DNA from 2 places in the Brevibacillus sp. NPDC058079 genome. Region 2 is predicted to be linked to the other one. Evidence: predicted binding sites of a transcription regulator. Region 2 holds the regulator's gene; the other holds the start of a gene.
What was found. The regulator CtsR, encoded in region 2, represses protease genes until heat stress. The targets are predictions, from matches to a motif close to ATGGTCAATAAAGGTCAAACA.

Region 1: a site for CtsR is predicted at 5,592-5,612, ahead of clpP (ATP-dependent Clp endopeptidase proteolytic subunit ClpP). Genes of this name have one in related genera too.

What each region holds. Positions count from the first base shown of each region.
Region 1 is NZ_JBHVSO010000003.1:136,406-148,329, reverse strand. It holds gene racE (glutamate racemase) at 6-818, shown strand; gene ACFVS2_RS10975 (GerMN domain-containing protein) at 915-1,967, shown strand; gene rph (ribonuclease PH) at 2,172-2,933, shown strand; gene ACFVS2_RS10965 (XTP/dITP diphosphatase) at 2,926-3,519, shown strand; gene ACFVS2_RS10960 (metallophosphoesterase family protein) at 3,550-4,089, shown strand; gene tig (trigger factor) at 4,214-5,506, shown strand; gene clpP (ATP-dependent Clp endopeptidase proteolytic subunit ClpP) at 5,638-6,219, shown strand; gene clpX (ATP-dependent protease ATP-binding subunit ClpX) at 6,240-7,505, shown strand; gene lonB (ATP-dependent protease LonB) at 7,702-9,399, shown strand; gene lon (endopeptidase La) at 9,649-11,924, shown strand, end outside.
Region 2 is NZ_JBHVSO010000021.1:533-12,456, reverse strand. It holds gene ispD (2-C-methyl-D-erythritol 4-phosphate cytidylyltransferase) at 1-220, opposite strand, end outside; gene ACFVS2_RS32365 (PIN/TRAM domain-containing protein) at 248-1,336, opposite strand; gene ACFVS2_RS32360 (nucleoside triphosphate pyrophosphohydrolase family protein) at 1,624-2,019, shown strand; gene pssA (CDP-diacylglycerol--serine O-phosphatidyltransferase) at 2,115-2,843, opposite strand; gene disA (DNA integrity scanning diadenylate cyclase DisA) at 2,958-4,034, opposite strand; gene radA (DNA repair protein RadA) at 4,043-5,410, opposite strand; gene ACFVS2_RS32340 (ATP-dependent Clp protease ATP-binding subunit) at 5,517-7,967, opposite strand; gene mcsB (protein-arginine kinase McsB) at 8,034-9,107, opposite strand; gene mcsA (protein-arginine kinase activator protein McsA) at 9,127-9,645, opposite strand; gene ACFVS2_RS32325 (CtsR family transcriptional regulator) at 9,662-10,126, opposite strand; gene ACFVS2_RS32320 (HAD hydrolase-like protein) at 10,315-11,001, opposite strand; gene ACFVS2_RS32315 (MGDG synthase family glycosyltransferase) at 11,031-11,924, opposite strand, start outside.

The DNA of each region.
Region 1 (11,924 bases), on a different contig from region 2:
TTAGCATGAGTAGAGAACGAGCGATTGCCGTTATTGATTCAGGAGTGGGAGGATTAACTGTTGCGAAGGAAGTCATGCGTCAGCTACCCGAAGAACGGATTGTTTATGTAGGCGATAATGCCCGTTGTCCGTATGGCTCCAAATCGCCGGAAGAGATTCGTACCTACAGCTTTCAAATGATCGATTATGTGATGCGTACACCGTTAAAAGCATTGGTGATCGCCTGTAATACTGCGACTGCCGTCGTGCTGGAGGAAGCGATGGAGGATTTGCCGCTGCCCGTCATTGGGGTGATTGAACCAGGCGCACGCGCGGCTGTTCAAGTGACGAAAAACGGAAGGGTCGGTGTCATCGGGACGGAAACGACCATACGTACCAAGGCGTATGAGCGTGCGCTTTTACGGATTCAACCGGATTTGTACGTCGCAGGCATGGCTTGTCCCGCATTTGTGCCACTAGTGGAGAGCCACATGGCGAACTCGGAGGAAGCAAGAAGAGTCGTAAAAGAAACGCTCGCCCCGTTCTTGCACGAAGATTTGGACACGTTAATTTTGGGCTGTACACACTATCCGTTGCTAGCACCAGTCATTTCGGAAGTGATGGGAGATCGAGTACGCTTGATTAACTCCGCAGAAGAGACAGCGCGAGAATTGTCCCTGCAAATTGCGACGGACGCCGAAAGTAAGCAAATAGAGCGCCCGGAACATCTGTTTGTGACGAGTGGGGACGCCCACAAATTCCGGACCATTGCAGAAGAATGGCTGGATTGCAAAGTAAACGTCCAGCACAACTCATTGGAAAAATCCGTCCAGCCCTGATGGAAGACCTTGTCTGTCGAGACAAACTTTCAACGCATAAACCCAAGCCTAGCTCGTATACATGGTAGTACAAAGTGTCTGGAGGAGGCTGGGGAAATGAAGATAAGGCACATCGGGAAAATGACGGCCGTGCTGGGGGTTAGCGCAGTGCTTTTGTCGGGCTGCGGTCTCTTTGGCCCGGAAAAGGGAACGATTAGTATTGATGCACCGCCACAGTCAGAGGTATCAGTGGATTTGCCAAACGGCACGCCGTCCCCGGATGCTGCAAAAGAAGGTGCACAATCGGTCGTTCAGGAGACTGGAGAGAGAATGGTGTACTTGCAGGATGCTAACGGATATATCGTTCCTGTCTCGATGACTCTTCCGAAATCAGAAGGTCCTGCCAAACAAGTATTGAGCTACATGGTAAAAGGTGGTCCGGTAGACAGCATGCTCCAGGGTGGCTTCTCCGCTGTCTTGCCGAAAGGGACAGAAGTAAAAGGACTTGTCATCAAAAACGGCGTAGCCACTGTCGATTTTTCCAAAGACTTCAAAACGTACGAGGAGAAAGACGAGAAGAAAATTGTCGATGCAGTCACCCGGGCGTTGACGGAGTTTAGCAACGTCAAGACTGTGCAAATTTGGGTGAATGGAACGCCGTTGACGGAAATGCCAGCAGCCAAAACACCCATAACGCTTTTAGACCGGAATCAAGGAGTCAATCTCGAACTGGGCGATGGGGCGGTACCAGGAGATACCTCCAGCGTAACGGTTTATTTCCAAGGACAGCTGGATGATACACGTACGTATTATGTCCCAGTCACTCGCCTGGTTCCTGAAACGGCTGACATCGCCAAGGCAACCGTTGAAGAGTTGATCAAAGGACCGAAACAAGGATCTCAGCTCTTTAGTTCCTTGCTGCGTACGACACGTGTTCTGAATGTGAAGCAGGAAAAAGATTTGGTGACGGTCAATTTGAGCAGTGACATCCTCAAGTATGACGATGGCAAGGAAGCGAGCCCAGAAGCCCTGCAATCGCTCGTCTTGTCATTGACAGAAACGACAGGAGCCAAGCAAGTGCAGCTGCTGGTGGAAGGAAAACCGCTAGCCAGTGGCGAGTTCACCAAGCCAGTGAGCCGCCCAGTTCAACTCAATCCCATACAGATGTAATGAACGAGCCACGCCCGTAATAACGAGCGTGGTTTTTGTTCGCCAATTGTTTGCTGCAAGCGTAGCTGCTGGTAGCATGGAGGAAGTGACAAGAATATTTGCAATTAACGTAAATAAGGAAGAGGCGTTTGTGCAGTGGCAGATCGTTTCCCGCCTCTGGTATAATGAGCGGAGTGTAACAAAGCGATTTAGGAGGAACTTGGAATGAGAGTGGATGGCCGTGCCCATGATCAATTGCGCCCTGTAACCATTACGCGCAATTACATTAAACACGCAGAAGGATCGTGCCTGATTGAAGTCGGAGACACAAAGGTGATTTGTACAGCGACTTTGGAGGACCGGGTACCGCCTTTTATGCGTGGTGGCGGGAAGGGCTGGATCACAGCCGAGTATTCCATGCTTCCCCGAGCAACAGCGACCCGCAACGCGCGTGAGTCGTCCAAAGGAAAAGTCGGTGGACGTACAATGGAGATTCAGCGTCTGATCGGACGTGCTCTGCGCTCCGTCGTGAACCTTGAAGCAATGGGTGAACGCACTATTTGGTTGGATTGCGATGTCATCCAGGCAGACGGAGGTACACGGACAGCTTCGATTACCGGAGCCTTCGTGGCAATGGTAGACGCGATGCAAAAGCTTGTGGATGGTGGCACATGGAAACAATTGCCGCTCAACGACTTCCTGGCAGCGACCTCAGTAGGGGTAGTTGGCGAGGAAGCAGTGCTCGATCTCAACTACAAAGAAGATTCTACAGCGATTGTCGACATGAATGTCGTCATGACAGGAAAAGGAAAGTTTGTCGAGCTGCAAGGAACAGGGGAGGATGCACCGTTTTCTCCTGAACAGCTACAAGAAATGATTGCCCTTGCAAAAGTCGGCATTGACAACTTGATTAACAGTCAAAAAGAGGCGCTCGCTGATGTTTCGCTCTCTTTTGCACAATCAGTAGCGGAGGAAAGTCATGCCTAATCGAAAAAAAGTCGTTCTTGCAACACGTAACCAGGGAAAAGTGAAAGAATTCAACAGGCTGTTCGCAGAGGCAGGCTGGGAAGGAATTAGCCTCGTTGAATTTGATGGTGTGCCTGAGGTAGTAGAAGACAAGGACACCTTCGAAGGAAACGCGCTGAAAAAAGCAATCGAAATCTCTACATATTTGAACATGCCAGCCCTCGGTGACGATTCAGGGCTGGAAGTAGATGCGCTGGAAGGACGCCCTGGTGTTTACTCCGCACGCTTTGCCGGGGAAGATGCAACAGACGAGCAGAATTGGCGTAAATTGTTGAAAGAGCTGGAAGAAGTGTCGACACAGGAACGCACTGCTCGCTTCCGTTGTACGTTGGCATTGGTGATTCCAGGCGAAGAGCCAATCATTGCCACTGGCGCATGTGAGGGTGTGATCGCGCGTGAGCCAAAAGGGACAAACGGCTTTGGATACGATCCGGTATTTCACATCCCTTCGATGGACAAAATGATGGCCGAACTCATGCCAGAAGAAAAGAACCAGATCAGCCACCGTGCTCGTGCCATGCAGCAACTGCTTGAAATCATCAAGTAGACAAGAGAGAAAACAGGAGAGTGAGGCGTGATGGGAATTCTCATCATGAGCGATAGCCACGGCTTGGTTCGGGAAGTAAGCCAGGTCGTCAACCGACATCATGTCGAAAAAATATTGCATTGTGGCGATTTTTGTGTCGACCATCAGCGCGAGCCGTTTTCCAACATGACGCTTGTCCGAGGCAATTGCGATTCGACACAAGAGGTGCCGACTGAGCAAGAGACCGAATGGCGCGAACTTCACATCCTGCAAACGCACGGGCATCTTTTCGGAGTGAAAGGCTCTCTTCTGCGCCTTCATTACCGTGCAGAAGAGGTCGGAGCAAATGTAGTCGTATTCGGTCACTCTCATGTACCTGTCTGTGGCGTAGAGAGAGACATCTTGTTTCTGAATCCGGGCAGCCTGCAAATGCCGCGCGGTTTTCACGTACCGACATATGCTCTTTTAGAAGAGACAGGAACGAGCCCGACAGAAGTTTACATATCCGTGGCGTTTTATGATCATTTAGGCAACCCGGTTTCACAATTGGGAGGGAACTATTCTGTTCGTCGACCAATGAGGTCTTCTTGAAAACTAAAAGATTTGTGCTATACTAGAATGGTTATAATGGCTAGAATATTATCATCCGAGCCTGCGAAGATACCATGGCGCGGCTGGCGATGTTCTGTTATTCGATTTAGGAGGGGAAGTTTACGTGGCAGCAAATTGGGAAAAGGTAGAGAATAACCAGGGAGTCCTGACGATTGAAGTAGATGCTACGCAAGTAGACGCAGCATTGGATCAAGCGTTTAAAAAAGTGGTTCAAAAAGTTCAAGTTCCAGGATTCCGTAAAGGAAAAGTACCACGCAAAATGTTCGAATCCCGTTTTGGTGTAGAATCTCTGTACCAAGACGCTCTTGACATTCTGCTTCCAACTGCATACGGACAAGCTGTTCGTGAAGCTGGTATCGAGCCAGTAGATCGTCCAGAAGTAGACGTAACGCAAATGGAACAAGGGAAAAACCTGATCTTCAAAGCGACTGTAACTGTGAAGCCTGAAGTGAAGCTGGGCGACTACAAAGGTCTGTCTATCGAAGAAAAAGACTTCTCTGTAACTGAAGAGAGCGTTGACGCTGAACTGAAGCGTATGCAAGAGCGTCATGCTGAGCTGGTAGCAGTAGAAGAGGGCGCAGCACAAACAGGCGATATCGCTGTAATCGATTTCGAAGGCTTCCAAGACGGAGTAGCTTTCGAAGGCGGTAAAGCAGAAGATTACTCTCTGGAACTGGGTTCCGGTACTTTCATCGCAGGGTTCGAAGAGCAACTAGCTGGCTTGAACATCGGCGAAGAAAAAGAAATTACCGTAACTTTCCCTGAAGAGTACCACTCTCCTAACCTCGCTGGTAAAGAAGCGGTATTCCAAGTGAAGCTGAACAGCCTGAAGCGCAAAAACCTGCCTACTTTGGATGATGAGTTTGCCAAAGACGTGAGCGAGTTCGACACGCTGGAAGAGCTGAAAGCAGACACCAAGAAAAAACTCGAAGAAAAAACAGCGCAAGAAAAAGATCAATATGTTCGTGAGCAGCTCGTTCTGAAAGCAGCTGAAAGCGCTGAAATCGATCTGCCAGCAGTAATGGTTGAGCATGAATTGGATCAAATGGTAAATGAATTTGGTCAACGTCTGCAATACCAAGGCATGACTCTGGAACTGTACTACCAGTTCTCTGGCATGGATGAGAGCCAACTGCGTGATCAATTGCGTGCAGACGCAACATCCCGCGTTCGCACTTCCTTGACTTTGGAAGCAATCGGCAAAGCAGAAAACATCGAAGCAACAGAAGAGGACGTAAACGCAGAACTGGATAAACTGGCTGGCGTATACGGCCGCCCAGCTGATGAGCTGCGCAAAATCTTCTCTGCACAAGATGGCATGGTTGCTCTGTACCGCGATGTGCAAACTCGCAAAACAGTAGATTTGCTGGTTGCAGAAAGCAAAGTAACAGCATAAGCTTAGAAGAACGCATGATTGGTCAGTGGGCAGGCTAACCCTGACGCTGACTGTCAAGACCACAAGGCACGAGTGTATCGTGCCTTGTTTTTCCACCATTGACTTTTTTCGGCAAAGGAGGAAAATACATAATGCTAATCCCTATGGTCATCGAGCAAACAAGCAGGGGCGAGCGCTCCTACGATATTTACTCGCGCCTCCTGAAAGACCGGATTATTCTCTTGGGCACCGAGATTGATGATGAAATCGCCAATCTGGTTGTCGCTCAGCTGCTTTTCTTGCAGGCAGAAGATCCGGACAAAGACATATCGCTATACATAAACTCTCCAGGTGGTTCTGTTACAGCAGGAATGGCCATCTATGACACCATGCAGTACATCAAACCAGATGTGTCCACGATTTGTGTGGGCATGGCTGCCAGCATGGGTGCGTTCCTGTTGGCTGCTGGTGCAAAAGGCAAGCGCTTCGCTCTGCCAAATGCCGAAGTAATGATTCACCAACCGCTCGGTGGTGTGCGTGGGCAAGCAGAAGACATCCGCATTCATGCGGAATGGATTATGAAAACGAAGCGCCAGCTGAATGAGATTTTGTCTGAGCGGACAGGTCAGCCTTATGAACGCGTAGAGCAAGATACAGACCGCGACAATTTCATGAGCGCAGAAGAAGCAAAGGCCTACGGATTGATTGACTCTATTATCGAACGCAAAAACTGACCCGTTGTGAGGTGAAGCGCATGTTTAAGTTTAACGACGACAAAGGCCAACTGAAGTGTTCCTTCTGCGGCAAGTCCCAGGAACAGGTGCGCAAGCTGGTAGCTGGTCCTGGTGTTTACATTTGTGACGAATGTATCGAACTGTGCAATGAAATTGTACAGGAAGAACTGGGCACTGAAGAAGAAATCGATATGAAAGAAATTCCAAAGCCAGTGGAAATTCGCAAAATCTTGGACGACTATGTCATTGGTCAAGATATGGCGAAGAAGTCCTTGTCTGTAGCGGTGTACAACCACTACAAACGGATTAATTCCGGGGCGAAGATCGAGGATGTGGAGCTGCAAAAATCCAACATCATGCTGATTGGTCCGACTGGTAGCGGGAAAACGTTGCTCGCGCAAACATTGGCGCGCATTCTGAATGTACCTTTCGCGATTGCGGACGCAACTTCTCTGACAGAAGCAGGCTATGTGGGCGAAGACGTTGAAAACATCTTGCTCAAGCTCATCCAGGCTGCTGACTATGATGTTGAGAAGGCTGAAAAAGGAATCATTTACATCGACGAGATTGATAAGGTAGCCCGTAAATCGGAAAACCCATCCATCACGCGTGATGTATCTGGTGAAGGCGTTCAACAAGCGCTTTTGAAAATTTTAGAGGGTACTGTTGCGAGTGTTCCACCACAAGGCGGACGCAAGCATCCTCATCAAGAGTTCATCCAAATCGACACGTCGAACATTTTGTTCATCTGCGGTGGTGCATTTGATGGCGTCGAGCAGATTATCAAGCGTCGTTTGGGTAAAAAAGTCATCGGTTTCGGTGCAGACTTCGGCGATGGCGTAAAAGGCGATCTGAAAGCCGGAGAATACCTGAAATACATTTTGCCGGAAGACCTGCTGAAATTTGGTCTGATTCCGGAGTTCGTCGGTCGTTTGCCAGTGCTTGCTACCTTGGAGCCGCTGGATGAGGAGACGCTCGTGCGTATCCTGACAGAGCCGAAAAACTCTTTGGTGAAACAGTACCAAAAACTGTTGAGTCTCGACGGTGTTGAGCTGGAGTTCGATAACGGTGCGCTCATGCAAATCGCCAAAGAAGCGATTAAGCGCAACACTGGTGCGCGTGGACTGCGTGCGATTATCGAACAAATCATGCTCGACATGATGTATGAGCTTCCTTCCAGAGAAGACGTCAACAAGTGCGTGATTACCGAAGAAACGGTTCGCGACAAAGTGAAGCCACAACTGTTGACCAAAGAAGGCCAGGAATTGCACGAAGAAACAGCATAAGCATTGTCTACACAAACCATCTCGTGATAAGCGAGGTGGTTTTTTTGTTGTTGGTTTACGTCTACGTTTGCGGGGCAATACTACTTGATATCGTTCAAGAGAAGCTTTACATATGCACAAAACGGTCATGAACGTGTTCCCTCTCTTCGGGGGACAAAAGCTGACCGCAAGCGAAGACGCATGGGAGGGACTGCATATGGACTATACGACATTGGTCATTGCTGTCATTGAAGTGGTTGTTGGTATCGTGATCGGCACCTACTTTTGGAACTTGCTGCGAGCGCAGAGAAACACGAAAACCTCAACCGAAAAGGAATCGCGCAAGGATCTTGATTCCATTCGTAAAATGAGAATGGTTGCGTTGACGGAACCTCTGTCAGAGAGAACAAGACCAGCGACTTTGGAAGAAATTGTAGGACAAGAAGATGGGCTTCGTGCGTTGCGTGCCGCTTTGTGTGGTCCCAACCCACAGCATGTCATTATTTATGGGCCGCCTGGTGTAGGCAAGACCGCAGCGGCTAGGGTCGTGCTGGAAGAAGCGAAGAAAAATCAGCTATCGCCGTTTTCTTCTGATGCCAAGTTTATTGAAATCGATGCGACGATTGCTCGTTTTGATGAGCGCGGGATTGCTGACCCGTTAATCGGTTCTGTACATGATCCTATTTATCAAGGAGCAGGCTCGCTTGGACAGGCGGGGATTCCGCAGCCAAAGCCAGGCGCTGTGACAAAAGCGCACGGTGGCATGCTTTTTCTTGATGAAATAGGGGAACTTCATCCTGTGCAGATGAATAAGTTACTAAAGGTTCTCGAAGACCGCAAAGTCATGCTAGAGAGTGCTTACTACAGCGAGGAAAATAACCAAATTCCTTCGCATATTCATGACGTTTTCAAATACGGTTTACCCGCTGATTTCCGTCTGGTTGGAGCGACTACGAGGTTGCCAGAAGAACTGCCTCCTGCGCTTCGTTCCCGTTGCCTGGAAATCTTTTTCCGCCCATTAAAGGCTGGAGAAATTGGGAGTATCGTGCGTACGGCCGTGCCTAAAATGAATATGAATATAGAAGACGGCGCAGTTTCTGTGATCGAGCGCTACGCGACCAATGGACGTGAAGCGATCAATACGCTGCAAATTGCTGCTGGAATTGCCTTGACGGAAGAACGCCAAGACATCCAGGCTGCCGATGTGGAATGGGTGATGCACAGCAGTCAAAAATCGCCTCGTCCAGAAAAACAGGTGCATGATACACCGCAGGTCGGATTGGTCAACGGTCTTGCTGTGTACGGTCCGAACATGGGCAGTGTGATGGAGCTTGAAGTGACTGCTTCACCCACCGCTGTTCCTGGTCAAGGTCGAATGGCGATGACAGGAATGGCTGAGGAAGAGGAGATGGGCAGCCGTAGCCGGACGATCCGACGGAAGTCGATGGCAAAAGGTTCGATCGAAAACGTTTTGACTGTCCTAAACAGAATGGGCGTACGCCCGTACGATTACGATCTGCATATCAATTTTCCGGGAGGCATCCCTGTCGACGGGCCTTCTGCTGGCATTACCATTGCTACAGCGATCTACTCGGCGATTTTGGATCAGCCTGTCGATAATTTACTGGCCATGACTGGCGAAGTGAGTATTCATGGGAAGGTAAAGCCAGTTGGGGGTGTAGTCGCGAAGGTGGAGGCCGCCAAACAAGCGGGAGCGACCAGAGTCCTCATTCCACAGGAAAACTGGCAAAGCATTTTTGCCGACATGAAGGGGATCGAAATCATACCAGTGTCAACTGTTACTGAGGTACTCGAGCTAGCTGTACCGCAAGCTGCCATGCAAGAGGAAGAGGCGACGGGATTTACTTTGCAAATCCCAGCAGAGGATCTTGCTTCCTCTCCGCTATCCCTGTAACAGTCGGGTATGCTCGCGGATTAGACATCGGATTGTGTTTGCGCTACAATGGAAAAAAGCTTCTGCTTGCAAAGAGCCTGAGGCCTTGCCCGGCCTGAAACGAGCTCCACAAAAAAATGATTGCGTATGATCTTTTTTGTCTCGTTTTTTGGGGCCGGGCGGGCGTTAGAAAAACGGCTTTGAGGGCCGTTTTTGTCTGTTATAAGGCTCTTTGTAAGAGGGTAGATCAACAAGGAGAGGTGCATCCGCTTGGGCGAACGTTCCGGTAAACGAGAATTACCGCTTCTCCCGTTGCGAGGATTGCTTGTTTATCCGACAATGGTACTCCATTTGGACGTTGGACGGGAAAAGTCCATCCGCGCATTGGAGCAAGCCATGGTAGACGATAACAAGATTTTGCTTGCGACACAGGAAGAGGTCCATATAGAAGAGCCAGATGCTGAGCAAATCTACAGTATTGGTACCGTTGCGCGTGTGAAACAAATGCTGAAGCTGCCGAATGGGACAATCCGTGTATTGGTAGAAGGCTTGCAACGCGCGAAGATCGAGGAGTATCTTCAACAGGAAGATTATTTCGTCGTGTCGATTACATATTTGCAAGATGAAAAAACAGAGCAAAACGAAGTGGAAGCATTAATGCGTTCCTTGCTGGGACACTTTGAGCAGTACATCAAGCTGTCCAAAAAGGTTTCTCCAGAGACGCTAACCTCTGTGCAGGACATTGAGGAACCAGGACGTTTGGCGGATGTGATTGCTTCGCATTTGCCGCTTAAGATGAAGGATAAACAAGAAATTTTGGAGACGACCAACATCAAGGAACGTCTCGAAATTCTTTTGACCATTTTGAACAACGAGCGCGAGGTACTTGAGCTGGAGCGCAAGATCGGCAACCGCGTGAAGAAACAGATGGAGCGCACGCAAAAGGAATATTACCTGCGTGAGCAAATGAAAGCCATCCAAAAAGAGCTGGGCGACAAGGACGGACGCCAAGGCGAAGTAGATGAGCTGCGTGCTCAGCTCGAAAAATCGGACGCTCCTGAGCGGATCAAAACGAAGATCGAGAAGGAGCTCGAGCGTCTGGAGAAGATGCCGGCGACTTCTGCGGAAGGCTCAGTAATCCGTACGTATATCGATACCTTGTTCGCGCTGCCGTGGACGAAAACGACAGAAGATAATCTGGATATTCATCATGCACAGCAAGTTCTCGATGAAGATCATTACGGCTTGGATAAACCCAAGGAGCGCGTCTTGGAGTATTTGGCAGTACAAAAGCTGGTAAACTCCATGCGTGGACCGATCCTTTGCCTGGTAGGCCCTCCGGGTGTCGGGAAAACGTCTCTGGCCCGTTCCGTAGCGCGTGCAATCGGGCGCAATTTCGTTCGCATTTCCTTGGGTGGAGTACGCGACGAAGCAGAGATTCGCGGACACCGCCGCACGTATGTAGGTGCTCTTCCAGGAAGAATCATACAAGGAATGAAGCAAGCTGGTACGATTAATCCTGTCTTTTTGCTGGATGAGATCGACAAGCTCGCGTCTGATTTCCGCGGAGACCCTGCGTCTGCACTGCTCGAAGTACTCGATCCAAACCAAAATGATAAATTCAGTGACCACTATATCGAAGAGACCTATGATTTGACGAACGTCATGTTTATTACGACCGCAAATAGTCTCGATACGATTCCGCGTCCGCTTTTGGACCGGATGGAGGTCATCTCAATTTCCAGCTATACTGAACTGGAAAAGCTGAACATTTTGCGTGATTACCTCTTGCCGAAGCAAATGCAGGATCACGGTCTGGGCAAAGATAAGCTGAAAATGAACGACGATGCGATGCTGAAGCTCGTTCGTCTGTACACGCGAGAAGCGGGTGTTCGCAACCTCAATCGCGAAGCAGCCAACGTATGCCGCAAAGCTGCCAAGCTGATCGTGAGCGGTGAGAAGAAGCGTGTCGTGGTTACGGTTAAGACGTTGGAGACACTCCTCGGCAAACCGCGCTACCGCTATGGACTGGCGGAGAAAAAAGATCAAGTCGGCTCCGTTACGGGTCTGGCTTGGACACAAGCAGGCGGAGATACGCTGAATGTAGAAGTCAGCATTTTGCCTGGAAAAGGAAAGCTCACCCTGACAGGGAAACTGGGTGATGTCATGAAGGAATCTGCACAGGCTGCATTCAGCTATATTCGCTCCCATGCAGATCAGTGGGGAATTGATCCGTCCTTCCATGAGAAGAACGATATCCACATCCACTTTCCAGAAGGGGCGATTCCAAAAGACGGTCCGTCTGCTGGGATTACTATGGCAACCGCACTCGTATCCGCCCTCACGAAAATCCCTGTGAAAAAAGAAGTGGGGATGACGGGGGAGATTACGTTGCGAGGTCGGGTTCTACCAATTGGCGGGCTGAAAGAAAAGTGCATGTCTGCTCACCGTGCAGGTTTAACCACGATCATTTTGCCAAAAGACAACGAGAAGGATATCGAGGATATCCCGGAGAGCGTACGCGGTGAACTGACATTCTATCCAGT
Region 2 (11,924 bases):
CCACAGCCGTCAGTTTTTCAGCCGAGATCAAGGTCATTACTTCTGCGTGGTCTGCTTCACTCACCACTAGCACGACTTCATCAATGTCGGGATGAGTAGCAAAAAGACGTACCGTATGAGCCAAGATCGGCTCGCCTGCAAGCGGTAACCACAACTTGTTGCGTTGTCCACCCATTCGTTTACCCGAACCGGCTGCAACGATCACGACACCCGTACTCACTGATTCATCCCTCTCCTGTTGTCTTTTCTATAACGCTCGTTCCAGCAACTTTGGTTTGGCGAAGATCATACGTCCTGCTGAAGTTTGCAGCACACTCGTTACGAGAACATCGACGTCATTTCCGATGTACTCTCGTCCGCCCTCTACAACAATCATCGTGCCATCGTCCAGATAAGCGACACCCTGACCGTGCTCTTTCCCATCCTTGATGACCTGAACATTCATCTCTTCTCCAGGTAGAACTACTGGCTTGACTGCATTCGCCAAATCATTGATGTTCAAGACTGCAACACCTTGCAGCTCACATACCTTGTTCAGGTTAAAGTCGTTTGTTACGACCTTTCCGCTAATGAGCTTTGCGAGCTTGATCAGCTTGCTATCCACCTCGGATACTTCTTCAAAATCGCCTTCCCAAATCTGGACCTTTACCTTCATTTCTTTTTGAATCTTGTTCAAAATATCCAGACCACGACGACCGCGGTTTCTCTTCAGTACATCGGAGGAATCGGCGATATGCTGCAGCTCCTCTAGCACAAATCCCGGAATGACCAGTACCCCTTCCAGAAAGCCGGTACGGCAAATATCTGCAATGCGTCCGTCAATGATGACACTGGTATCGAGAATTTTATTTTCCAAGGTAGTGGCAGATGTTCCACTTTCCTTTTTCTTATCCTTACGTCCAATCGAAAATACCGACATAATCTCGTCCCGCTTGCGAAACCCTACCTGGAAGCCCAAATAACCGAGCAACCCGGAAACAATTAACGGCAAAAGATCTCCTACAAATGGAATCGGAATTTTACTGATGGGCAGGAATAATAAGAATGCAACAATAAGACCACTAATCAACCCCATCGCTCCGAACATCACATCGACAACCGGCATTTTGACGAGTGTCTCTTCACCCCATCGAACGATGCGCAGAACATAATCCACAACCCAATTCGCTAAAAAGAAAAACAAGATGGCACCCAGTATAGCTCCAATATATTGCGATCCGGCTACTACACCAAAGTTTAACAGTGGATCAAGCAACGAGAACAATTCGTCACCAAATCGATACCCCAATCCGCCACCAATCAAAACAAAAATGAATTTTCCTACTCGGCGTAACATGCCTTCACCTCCTTTTACTAATATAGACAGAAGCCTAAGAGTAAAACCCTATTTTTTTCCAAATCATTATAATGCTTCATTTTACTTTCCCTCACTATAGCAAAAAAGATTTTGCCATGTCAAATAGCCAAAAATTTTAACATAGTTGTCATTTTCTCGTCAACCCGGGAACACTCGTTTCCTTCGATGATAAATTGACAGAGAGCTGGCTCCCTTCTTATAATGTCAGTATCGTAATGAGAGAAAATTATGACGATACCAACAGCCTAAAGCAGAGGTGAACCCAGATGGACAATCGAAACATAGACGACTTTCAAACGCAAGTATCCGAGCTTTTGATCAGACATCGTAGCGTACTGGACGTCATGTCCAAAGTTCAGGAAACGGCATCCCGCATTAACCGTTCACTGACAAAAGCCATCACCGAATGCGGCTGTGTCGAAGTGGTTGCCAAAAAACAGACATATGATTCGAACAAGAATCTGGAGGACAACAAGTCCCATTTGGACACCCACTTTAACGGTCCGCTGTGCGAGCATTGTCGCGATGTAGTTACTGCTGAGCTTGGCAAAAACCTCTTTTACCTCACTGCCTTGTGCAATATTACTGACATTAAGCTAGAAGATGTGCTTCAGAAAGAATCCAACCGACTGAATACTTTGGGTGTCTTCAATCTGTCTTAAAAGTCCGCTACTCGTATTACGAATGAACCCTAAAAAAAGTTGCATACAAAAAAGAAAAACCCGCACATTGAAGTGTGGGTTTTTTTATGCCGTAACTATTCGAACGGAACGGATTCTTCCTCTTTGTTTTTACGCTTGCGTAATTTTTTGACAAGAAAGTCAACGTTTTTTTTTATTCCGTACAGTGCATAAAAAGCAAGTGGCAGGAAGACGATTTTTGGAAATTGCTGCGGATACTTAATCGCTACAACAACCACAATCGCGATGATAATGGGTGTGATCCAGTAAGCAGACTTTGGAATCCCCACTTTTTTAAAGTTAGGATACTTGACCTTTGATACCATCAAAAAGGCAAGCAGCAACATACTTACGGCAAGCAATACCGGAGTGAAAACTTGGTGATAGAGTGCGAGCGTAGCCAGTACGCCCCCCGCTGCCGTAATCGGCAAACCGATGAAATACCCCGGAACCCCGGCCTGTACGTTAAAACGCGCCAAACGCAGCGCACCACAGATCGGAAAAATGGCTGTAATGAGAATCCCAAGCAAATCAAAGTGTTGCAAGACGACAACATACATGATGAACGCTGGCGCAATCCCAAATGTAATGACGTCAGAAAGGGAATCCAATTCCTTCCCGAACTCACTTTGGGCATTCAGCATACGAGCTACACGTCCATCCAGCCCGTCTGCCAGCATACCAATGATCACTGTGATCGCTGCATATTCGACGTATTGATCGCCTCGAAACGCAAGAATAATTGCTAAAACTCCCAGAAACAAATTGCTTACGGTTAGTATGTTCGGTAACGATTTCACGAACATAGACTACCTCCTGATTTCTTTTGCGTAAGGAGCAGGTTATCCTGTCGACCTTGTTTTTATCCAAGTCCCCTAGGCAAATGTTGAATACAAATAATGCCTTTATCCTATTCTACTTTAAATGTGTCTGTCAATGAACACTTGTTCTTGAATTCGTTTCAGCCCCTCTTTAATGGCTCTCGCTCGGACCTCGCCAATGCCTTCTACTTCGTCTAATTCCTGGATCGTTGCCATCATAATTCGCGGCAGATGATGAAAATGCTCTACCAGATTTGAGATGATCGTAACGGGCAGCCGCCGGATCTTGTACAGGATCCGATATCCTCTAGGGGAAACGGATTCATCCAGCATACTGGCATTGGAGGAATATCCCAGCGTTCGCAAAAAGGAAGTGAGCTCCAGCATTTCCTCCGAGTTCAATTTTTTCATATCCCGAAGCACGAGATCAGGTGAATAGGATGGATCTCGGGAATAATCCCGAATAAGCATATGGGCCTCTTCCTCAATGTTTGAGACCAGTTCCTCCAACTGCATACTGACGAGCCTTCCTTCTACCCCTAGCTCACATATGTATTTGGAGACCTCTGTCTTAATACGTAATACCATCTCAATCCGTTGCAAAACCGAGGCAACTTCATGTAACGTAACGAGCTCCTCGAATTCTAACGCACCGAGATTCGTCAGTGTTTGATCAAGCACGGCCTTGTATTTCTCAAGGGTAGATACAGCTTGATTCGCCTTGGCCAAAATGACGCTGATTTCGCTTAAGACATACCGGAAATTCCCCTGATACAGCGTGATCACATTGCGGCGCTGAGAGATAGCAATGACCAGATGATTGGTTTGAATGGCTGTCCGTTGCGCTGTACGATGCCGTGTCCCCGTCTCGCTCGTGGGGATTGAGGAGGGTGGGAAGATTTGCGTATTCGCGTACAGGATGCGTTTTGCGTCTTCACTTACTATAATCGCCCCATCCATCTTCGCTAATTCATACAAATGGGCAGGAGAAAAATCACAATTGATGGAAAAACCGCCATCGACAATCGACTTCATCTCTGGACCGCACCCAATGACGATCAAGCCCCCGGTTTTGGCCCGTAAAACATTTTCCAACCCTTCACGAAGCTGTGTGCCGGGTGCCACGAGACGAAGCACATCACCGAATTGCGGAGCTCTTTTGATGTTCCCCTGCATGCCCACTCCTACCTCCTTATCACCTCATTCAACGCATCGGCAATATTGCTTACACCAATTACTTGAATATCAGCTGGCGCATCCAGACCACGGATGTTTTTCTCCGGGATGATGACACGCTTAAACCCTAACTTATGTGCTTCTCGTACTCGTTGCTCGATACGGGAGACACCGCGCACCTCTCCAGTCAAACCAATCTCTCCGATAACGACATCATGCGGATTGGTAGCGTGGTCACGGAAACTGCTTGCAATGCTTACGGCAATCGCCAAATCAACCGCTGGCTCATCCAATCTGACCCCACCTGCTACGTTTACATAAGCATCCTGATTTTGCAGCATCATGCCCATGCGCTTTTCTAACACTGCCATGATCATCGCCACACGCTGATGATCGACCCCTGTTGCCGTTCTCCGAGGGGTTACAAAGCTGGTCGGGGCAACGAGAGCTTGCAGCTCAACCAAGACGGGACGTGTGCCCTCCATACTGGCTACGACTGTCGAACCCGCAACACCAAATGGACGCTCTGCCAAAAATATCTCAGATGGATTCGCCACTTCCTCCAAACCGCGATCCTTCATCTCGAAAATACCGATTTCATTTGTCGAACCAAAACGGTTTTTGACGGCGCGCAAAATTCGAAACGTATTGTGGCGCTCTCCTTCAAAATAAAGAACAGCATCTACCATGTGCTCAAGCATACGCGGACCGGCGATAGATCCTTCCTTGGTAACGTGACCGACAATGAAGGTACCAATTCCTTTCCCTTTTGCAATCCGCATCAATTGGGCAGTCGCCTCCCGCACTTGTGCGACACTTCCAGCAGCCGATTGGATCGTCGGGTGAAACACGGTCTGGATCGAGTCAATAATCAGCACATCTGGGTCTACTTGATTAATATGCTGTTCGATCAAATCCAAATCATTTTCTGCCAATACAAACATCGGCGGCGTTTGCAAATGGAGTCGATCCGCGCGAATTTTGATTTGCTTTGCCGACTCCTCTCCAGATACATAGAGAACCTTCGCCCCTTGATGAGCCAAGGCAAAAGATGTCTGCAAAAGCAATGTCGATTTCCCAATTCCGGGGTCTCCCCCAACCAAAATGAGTGAACCCGGAACAAGTCCTCCACCAAGTACACGATTCAATTCTCCGATTGTCGTATCCATGCGTGGCTCTTCTTCACTGGCTACCTGGGTCAATGGAATCGCAGATTGGCGCTGGCCGCCGCTCATCCCTTCGTGACGATGTGCATTTTTTACCGTCACTTCCTCCACCAAGGTGTTCCAGCTACTGCAGCCTGGGCATTTTCCCATCCATTTTGGTGATTCATAGCCACATTCTTGACACGCGTATTTCGTTTTATACTTTGACATAATCGCACCCTCACTTGGATTTCTTTCTCTACTTTTATCATAATTACGCACCCAAAAAAAGAATACCTCCCAAATCAGGAGGCATTCTATTACATTTCAACCTAGCTTATGATTTCGTTTTTTCGAGGCGCTTGACAACCAGCTTGCCTTCTTCGGCTTCGATATTGACGGTATCGCCTTTACTGATCGTGCCCTTGAGCAATTCCTCGGACAAATTATCCTCGATGTGGCGCTGGATAGCACGACGCAGAGGACGTGCACCATAAGCCGGATCAAAGCCTTCTTTTGCCAATACTTTCTTAGCTTCTTCGGTCAGTTGGAAATCAATGTCTTGCTCTTTCAAACGTTTACGCAGCTCGTCTGTCATGAGAGATACGATTTGCTCGATGTGCTCTTGCTCCAAGGAGTGGAACACGATGACTTCGTCGATACGGTTCAAGAACTCAGGACGGAAGCTTTTCTTCAGCTCATCCATGACTTTGTCTTTCATATCCTGATACTTTCTTTCCGAATCGTTGGTTGTGAAGCCGAGCGTCGTATTTTTCTTGATCATGTTGGCTCCGACGTTGGAAGTCATAATGACAACCGTGTTGCGGAAATCGACGGTACGTCCCTTGGAGTCTGTCAGACGACCATCATCCAGTACTTGTAAGAGGATGTTAAATACGTCTGGGTGAGCCTTCTCGATTTCGTCCAGCAAAATGACGGAGTAAGGCTTGCGACGCACTTTTTCGGTCAGCTGACCGCCTTCGTCAAAGCCTACATAGCCAGGAGGGGCACCTACCAGTCGAGCGGTGGAATGCTTCTCCATATACTCGGACATATCTACACGAATCATTGCATCCTCGTCACCGAAAAGCGTCTCTGCCACGGCACGAGCCAATTCAGTTTTACCCACACCAGTAGGTCCTAGGAAGATAAACGAGCCGATTGGACGTTTTGGGTCTTTCAGACCAGCACGGGCACGGCGAATCGCACGTGAGATGGATTTGACTGCTTCATCTTGACCAATGACGCGATCGTGCAAAATCTCTTCCATCTTCAGCAAGCGCTCTGTCTCTTCTTCCTTCAGCTTCAACACAGGAATACCCGTCCAACTCGCTACTACTTGTGCGATATCTTCTGGCGTAACCTCCATGTTCAGCTGACCTTGGCGCTCTTTCCAGTCTTTTTTCGTTTTATCCAGTTCTTCACGCAGTTTTTGCTCCTGATCGCGAAGTGCTGCTGCTTCCTCGAACTCTTGTGATTGCACAGCAGCGTCTTTTTCCTTGCGCACCTCTTCCAGACGTCCCTCCAGCTCTTTGAGGTTTGGTGGAACCGTAAAGGATTGCAAGCGAACTTTGGATGCCGCCTCGTCGACCAAGTCAATGGCCTTGTCAGGCAGGAAGCGTTCCGTAATATAGCGGTCAGACAGTTTTACTGCCTGCTCGATTGCTTCATCGGTAATTTTGACACGATGGTGGGCTTCGTAACGATCACGAAGGCCATGCAGGATACGAATAGCATCCTCCGCTGTCGGTTCATCAACCTGAATCGGTTGGAAACGACGCTCCAGTGCCGCGTCTTTTTCGATGTACTTGCGATATTCATCCAGCGTTGTGGCACCTACGCACTGTAGCTCGCCACGTGCCAGAGCAGGCTTCAAAATGTTGGAGGCATCAATTGCGCCTTCTGCTCCACCTGCACCAATCAGGGTGTGCAGCTCATCAATAAACAGGATGATGTTTCCTGCTTGGCGAATTTCGTCCATGATTTTTTTCAGACGATCTTCGAACTCACCGCGATATTTGGTTCCCGCAACAACGGTTCCCATATCCAGTGTCATGACTCGTTTATCACGAAGGGTCTCCGGAATTTCGTTGTTCACGATTTTTTGGGCAAGTCCTTCTGCGATAGCTGTTTTCCCGACACCAGGCTCCCCAATCAAAACAGGGTTGTTCTTGGTGCGTCTGCTAAGTACTTGGATCACACGCTCGATTTCCTTTTGGCGACCGATGACAGGGTCCAGCCCGCCATCACGAGCGATTGCAGTCAGATCCCTTGCCAAGCCGTCCAGTGTCGGCGTATTCGCCGCTGGATTCCCTCCAGACGGTTGATGAGATGCCATCATTTCTGAGCTACCAAGAAGCTGAAGTACCTGTTGACGTGCCTTGTTCAGGCTAACGCCCAAATTGTTCATGATTCTCGCAGCAATGCCTTCTCCTTCACGGATCAAGCCAAGCAGAATATGTTCAGTCCCGACATAGGTATGACCCAGCTTGCGGGCTTCGTCCATCGAAAGTTCAATAACCTTTTTGGCGCGAGGTGTATAGTTTGGTGTGTAATTACTACCGGACTGCTCTGTTCCTCGCCCGATTAACGACTCCACTTCACTCTGGATTTTATCGAGGCCAAGCCCAAGTGATTGCAGTGCCTTTGCCGCAATCCCTTCGCCTTCTCGAATAAGTCCCAGTAGCACATGCTCTGTCCCAATATCTTTGTGTCCGAGACGAACCGCCTCTTCCAGGGCAAGCGCCAGTACTTTTTGTGCTCGTTCTGTAAAACGTCCAAACATCATATCGTACACCTCCGTATAACCGTGTTTTTTCTCTATATGGTTAACAATTGCGTGATACCATTACGATTACTCTTGTGATTCTACTACGCGCAGACGCTCTCGGATCAGCCTTGCCCTTCTTTCGTCGCGTTGGTCCGGAGTGAGCTTTTGTCCAGCGTGGTGCTGTAAGAACCCTGGCTGTGTCGTGACCAACAGTTCGTTTAGGACGAGCGGAGATACATTCGGAATGATGCCTAGATCAATTCCCAGACGTACATCGGACAGGCGTTGAGCCGCTTCCTTGGACTCTACCGTACGGGCGTACATCAAGATGCCATACGACCGAAAAATCCGATCCTCCAAAGAAACCCGTGTATGCTCCAGCAAATAAGTACGTGCCACACGCTCTTGCTCAATAATCTGTCTGGCTACGCCGTAGAGATTGGAAAGGATATCCGATTCAGACATCCCCAGTGTGACCTGATTGGATAACTGAAAAAGATTCCCTAGAGCTTCGCTGCCCTCTCCGTAAATTCCTCTAACGACTAGACCAACTTGATTAATTGCCTGTAAAATTCTGCTGATCTGCTGCGTCATCACCAGAGCTGGCAAGTGCAGCATCACAGATGCACGAATTCCCGTACCCACATTGGTTGGGCAGCTTGTAAGATATCCTCGAGTTTCGTCGAAAGCGTAGTTCAAGCTTTTCTCAAAAATGTCGTCTATCTTCGTACCTATTTCCCATGCCTCGTTCAAACGAAACCCGGGTAATAGTACCTGTATTCGAATGTGGTCTTCTTCATTAACCATAATGCTGACAGACTCATCATCACGAAGTAATACCGCACCTTTGCGAGATTCCTCTGCCAGGTGAGGGCTAATCAGATGCTTTTCTACGAGCACCCTTTTTTCTAACGGATTAATTTGGTCCATATGGATGACCTGAAGCTGATGCCTTTTGCGCATTGCCTCCGAATCGCTTACTTCCGTTACCTTTCTGACGACTTCCTCGCCCTGCGAGTCCGTTGCCAATAACGGAAAGGGGTGCTGGCGCAGGTTACGGGCGATACGCAGCCGTGTACTAATGACAATGTCGGAATCAGGACCTTCTCCTTTCATCCAATTGCTCCACGGGTTTTGCATAAACTGCTTTTGGGACATAACCAGCTAACCTCCCTTGCTACGATTGGGCCATTTTTTGTTCCAATGCTCGAATTCGATCGCGCATTTCTGCTGCCTTCTCGAACTCTTCACTGGCGACATGACTTTGCAGCGCTTGCTTTAGTTGCTCCAGCTCTTTACGGATCTTCAGTTTGCCACCGGTCCGCTCTGGTACTTTTCCACTATGCTGTGTGTTTCCATGAATTCGGCGGAAAAGGGGGTCCAGTCGATCACCCAAAAAGGTGTAGCAATCACTACAGCCAAATCGGCCGCTTTTACTAAATTGAGAATATGTGAGTCCACATGTTTCGCATTGAAGCGGCTTATTCGTTGCCGTTTCGCGTCCATTCTTTTGCATGGGATCAAATTTTAAAAGTCCTGACAGGAGATTGTTGATGCTGAAGTTGTGAAAGCCGGTAAAGACGTCCCCTTTTTCATGAGCACATTGCTCGCAAATATGGTATTCGGTTTTTTCGCCATTGACGATTTTCGTCAAATGAAGTGTCGCCGGTCGTTTTCCGCATTCCTCACAGTTCATAACATCATACCTCCTCTTACTTCAACAAGATTGCTGCGATCATCTGCTTTAAAATATTTGCCCGCAAACGATCCCGCAATTCAGCTTCTAGCGTCAATACGTTTCGCGAGGTAGCGATTTTCATCAAGGTGGCTTCTCTGATGTTGACTAATCCTTCCTCAAATAGTCTTTCTACGATCGCATTTCCCACGCTCTGACTGATGCTCTCACCAATTAGTTCTTCTGTTAGCAATTGCTGCAAGCGTGCTTTGCTGACAATCTGCACCTTGCGTATGCGAATATACCCGCCGCCCCCGCGCTTACTCTCTACAATGTATCCTTTTTGAACGGTAAAGCGCGTATTGATGACGTAGTTGATCTGAGACGGCACACATTGAAAATGGTCGGCAAGCTCACTACGCTGAATCTCGATCGATCCATTGGGACTGTTTGTAATGATGCCTTTTAAGTGATGTTCAATGATGTCCGAGATGTTACGCAAGTCATCGCCTCCTATTCCTCTGTGTATGTTCTTATGAGGTTACCTATTGACTTTGACTATCTTTGACGTTAATTATAATGGGTTTAATGCGTGCCCGCAAGTGTCCCTTACACATTCTAGTGTGGGCAAAAGAGGGTCGCTTGAAACTTGGACATGATCAACAAAAAAACCACTCCCTGAGGAATGGTTTATGTTTGTTCTTGTGTATTGGTGTCGATTGCTGGCAAATGATTCAGTAGCTGAGAGAAGCTGGTGATGATGACATCTGCCCCATCAAGCTCGCCTGGTTTCGCAAAACCAAAGTCGCATCCAATGGTAAATAAACCGTTTGTCTTGCCTGCTTCCACGTCGGAGTGACGATCTCCTACCATGATGGCCTGCCCGATTTTGTAATCAGACAACAATTTTGCAACTAGGTCATTTTTGGAATGCGTGCGGAAACGGCCAGCTGAGTACAGATCGGTCATCAGCGGCTTTAACTCGTATTCCTGACAAATGGCATCGATGTACTCTTCCTGCCCATTGCTTGCTACAAACAAAGCAAATCCTTTCTCACGCAGCGTTTCCAAGGTTGATTTTACATCCGGATATAGCTCGGTCACTCTTTCTTTGAGTAACTGGATTTCATTGTCTAGCAAGAAGGCGTCGGCTGAGCGAATGGCTTCCTCACTCGCGCCCGGCAGTAATTTGTCCCAGATTTGCTCGATCGTCATTCCCAGTACATTGATCAGTTCACGTTCGTCGGGGGTTTCCCCTTGCCATAGCCCTTTTTGACGAAGCTGGTCAAACGTTCGAATAAATGCGGGGGTCGACAGCTTTTCTGTTTGTAGTAACGTGCCATCCATATCAAATAATATGGCGAATGGTACAGTCATGGGTTCCTCCATTTTGTCTGGCTAGGCAGCTATTCTACTTCTCCTGGCAACATATTCATATCATCCATGATGAACTCGGTAATTCGTTGTGCAGCATCTGGCTTTGAGATTTTCTGTCCCATTCTACGCATATAATCCACCTTGGACGGGCTATGCAATAGTTCATCGATAAAGTAAATCAATTGCTCTGACAGATTCGCATGTACCGCACATCCATTATTGAGCAAAAAGTGGCTGTTCCTCTCTTCCTGTCCAGGCAGAGGATTGTAAACAATCATGGGTACCCGTTTACTCATTACTTCAGCTGATGTAAGTCCGCCTGATTTGGTGACAATTAAATCAGCTGTCTCCAAGTATTCGTGGAAGTTATTGATGAATTTTAGTGGAACGACTTCATGTCGATACGTACGATTTATCACTTTATTGTACAGCTTGTCGTTTGTCCCTGTTAACACAAAGGTTTTCAGAGGAATGTTAATCTCTTCTAGCCCATCTAATACCTTTTCCATCGAGCCAAGACCCAATCCACCCCCTGAAAGAATAATGCTCTTTTGTCCAGGAGCGAGGCCCAGCTTTTCCCGAATCAGTTCGGGTTCCAATGGCAAACTGAATTTTTTCATGATGGGAATGCCCATCGGAATGAATTTTTGATGGTCCTGTCGATAAACGTCTAACAGGTAATACAGTTGTTCATGGCCGATAAAGTAATAATTGATATGGTGATTAATCCATGAAGGATGGATGGTATAGTCAGTAATGATCGTATAGATTGGTTCCTTCCAATCATTTCTTCCTTTCAGTACGGAAAGCATACAGCTTGCAAACGGATGCGTAGCAATAAAGGCATCAGGCTGTACACTGTTGATCAGCTTTTTCAGTTTGTTTGCCAATAATTTATTCATCAGCACATTCATATCGAAGAA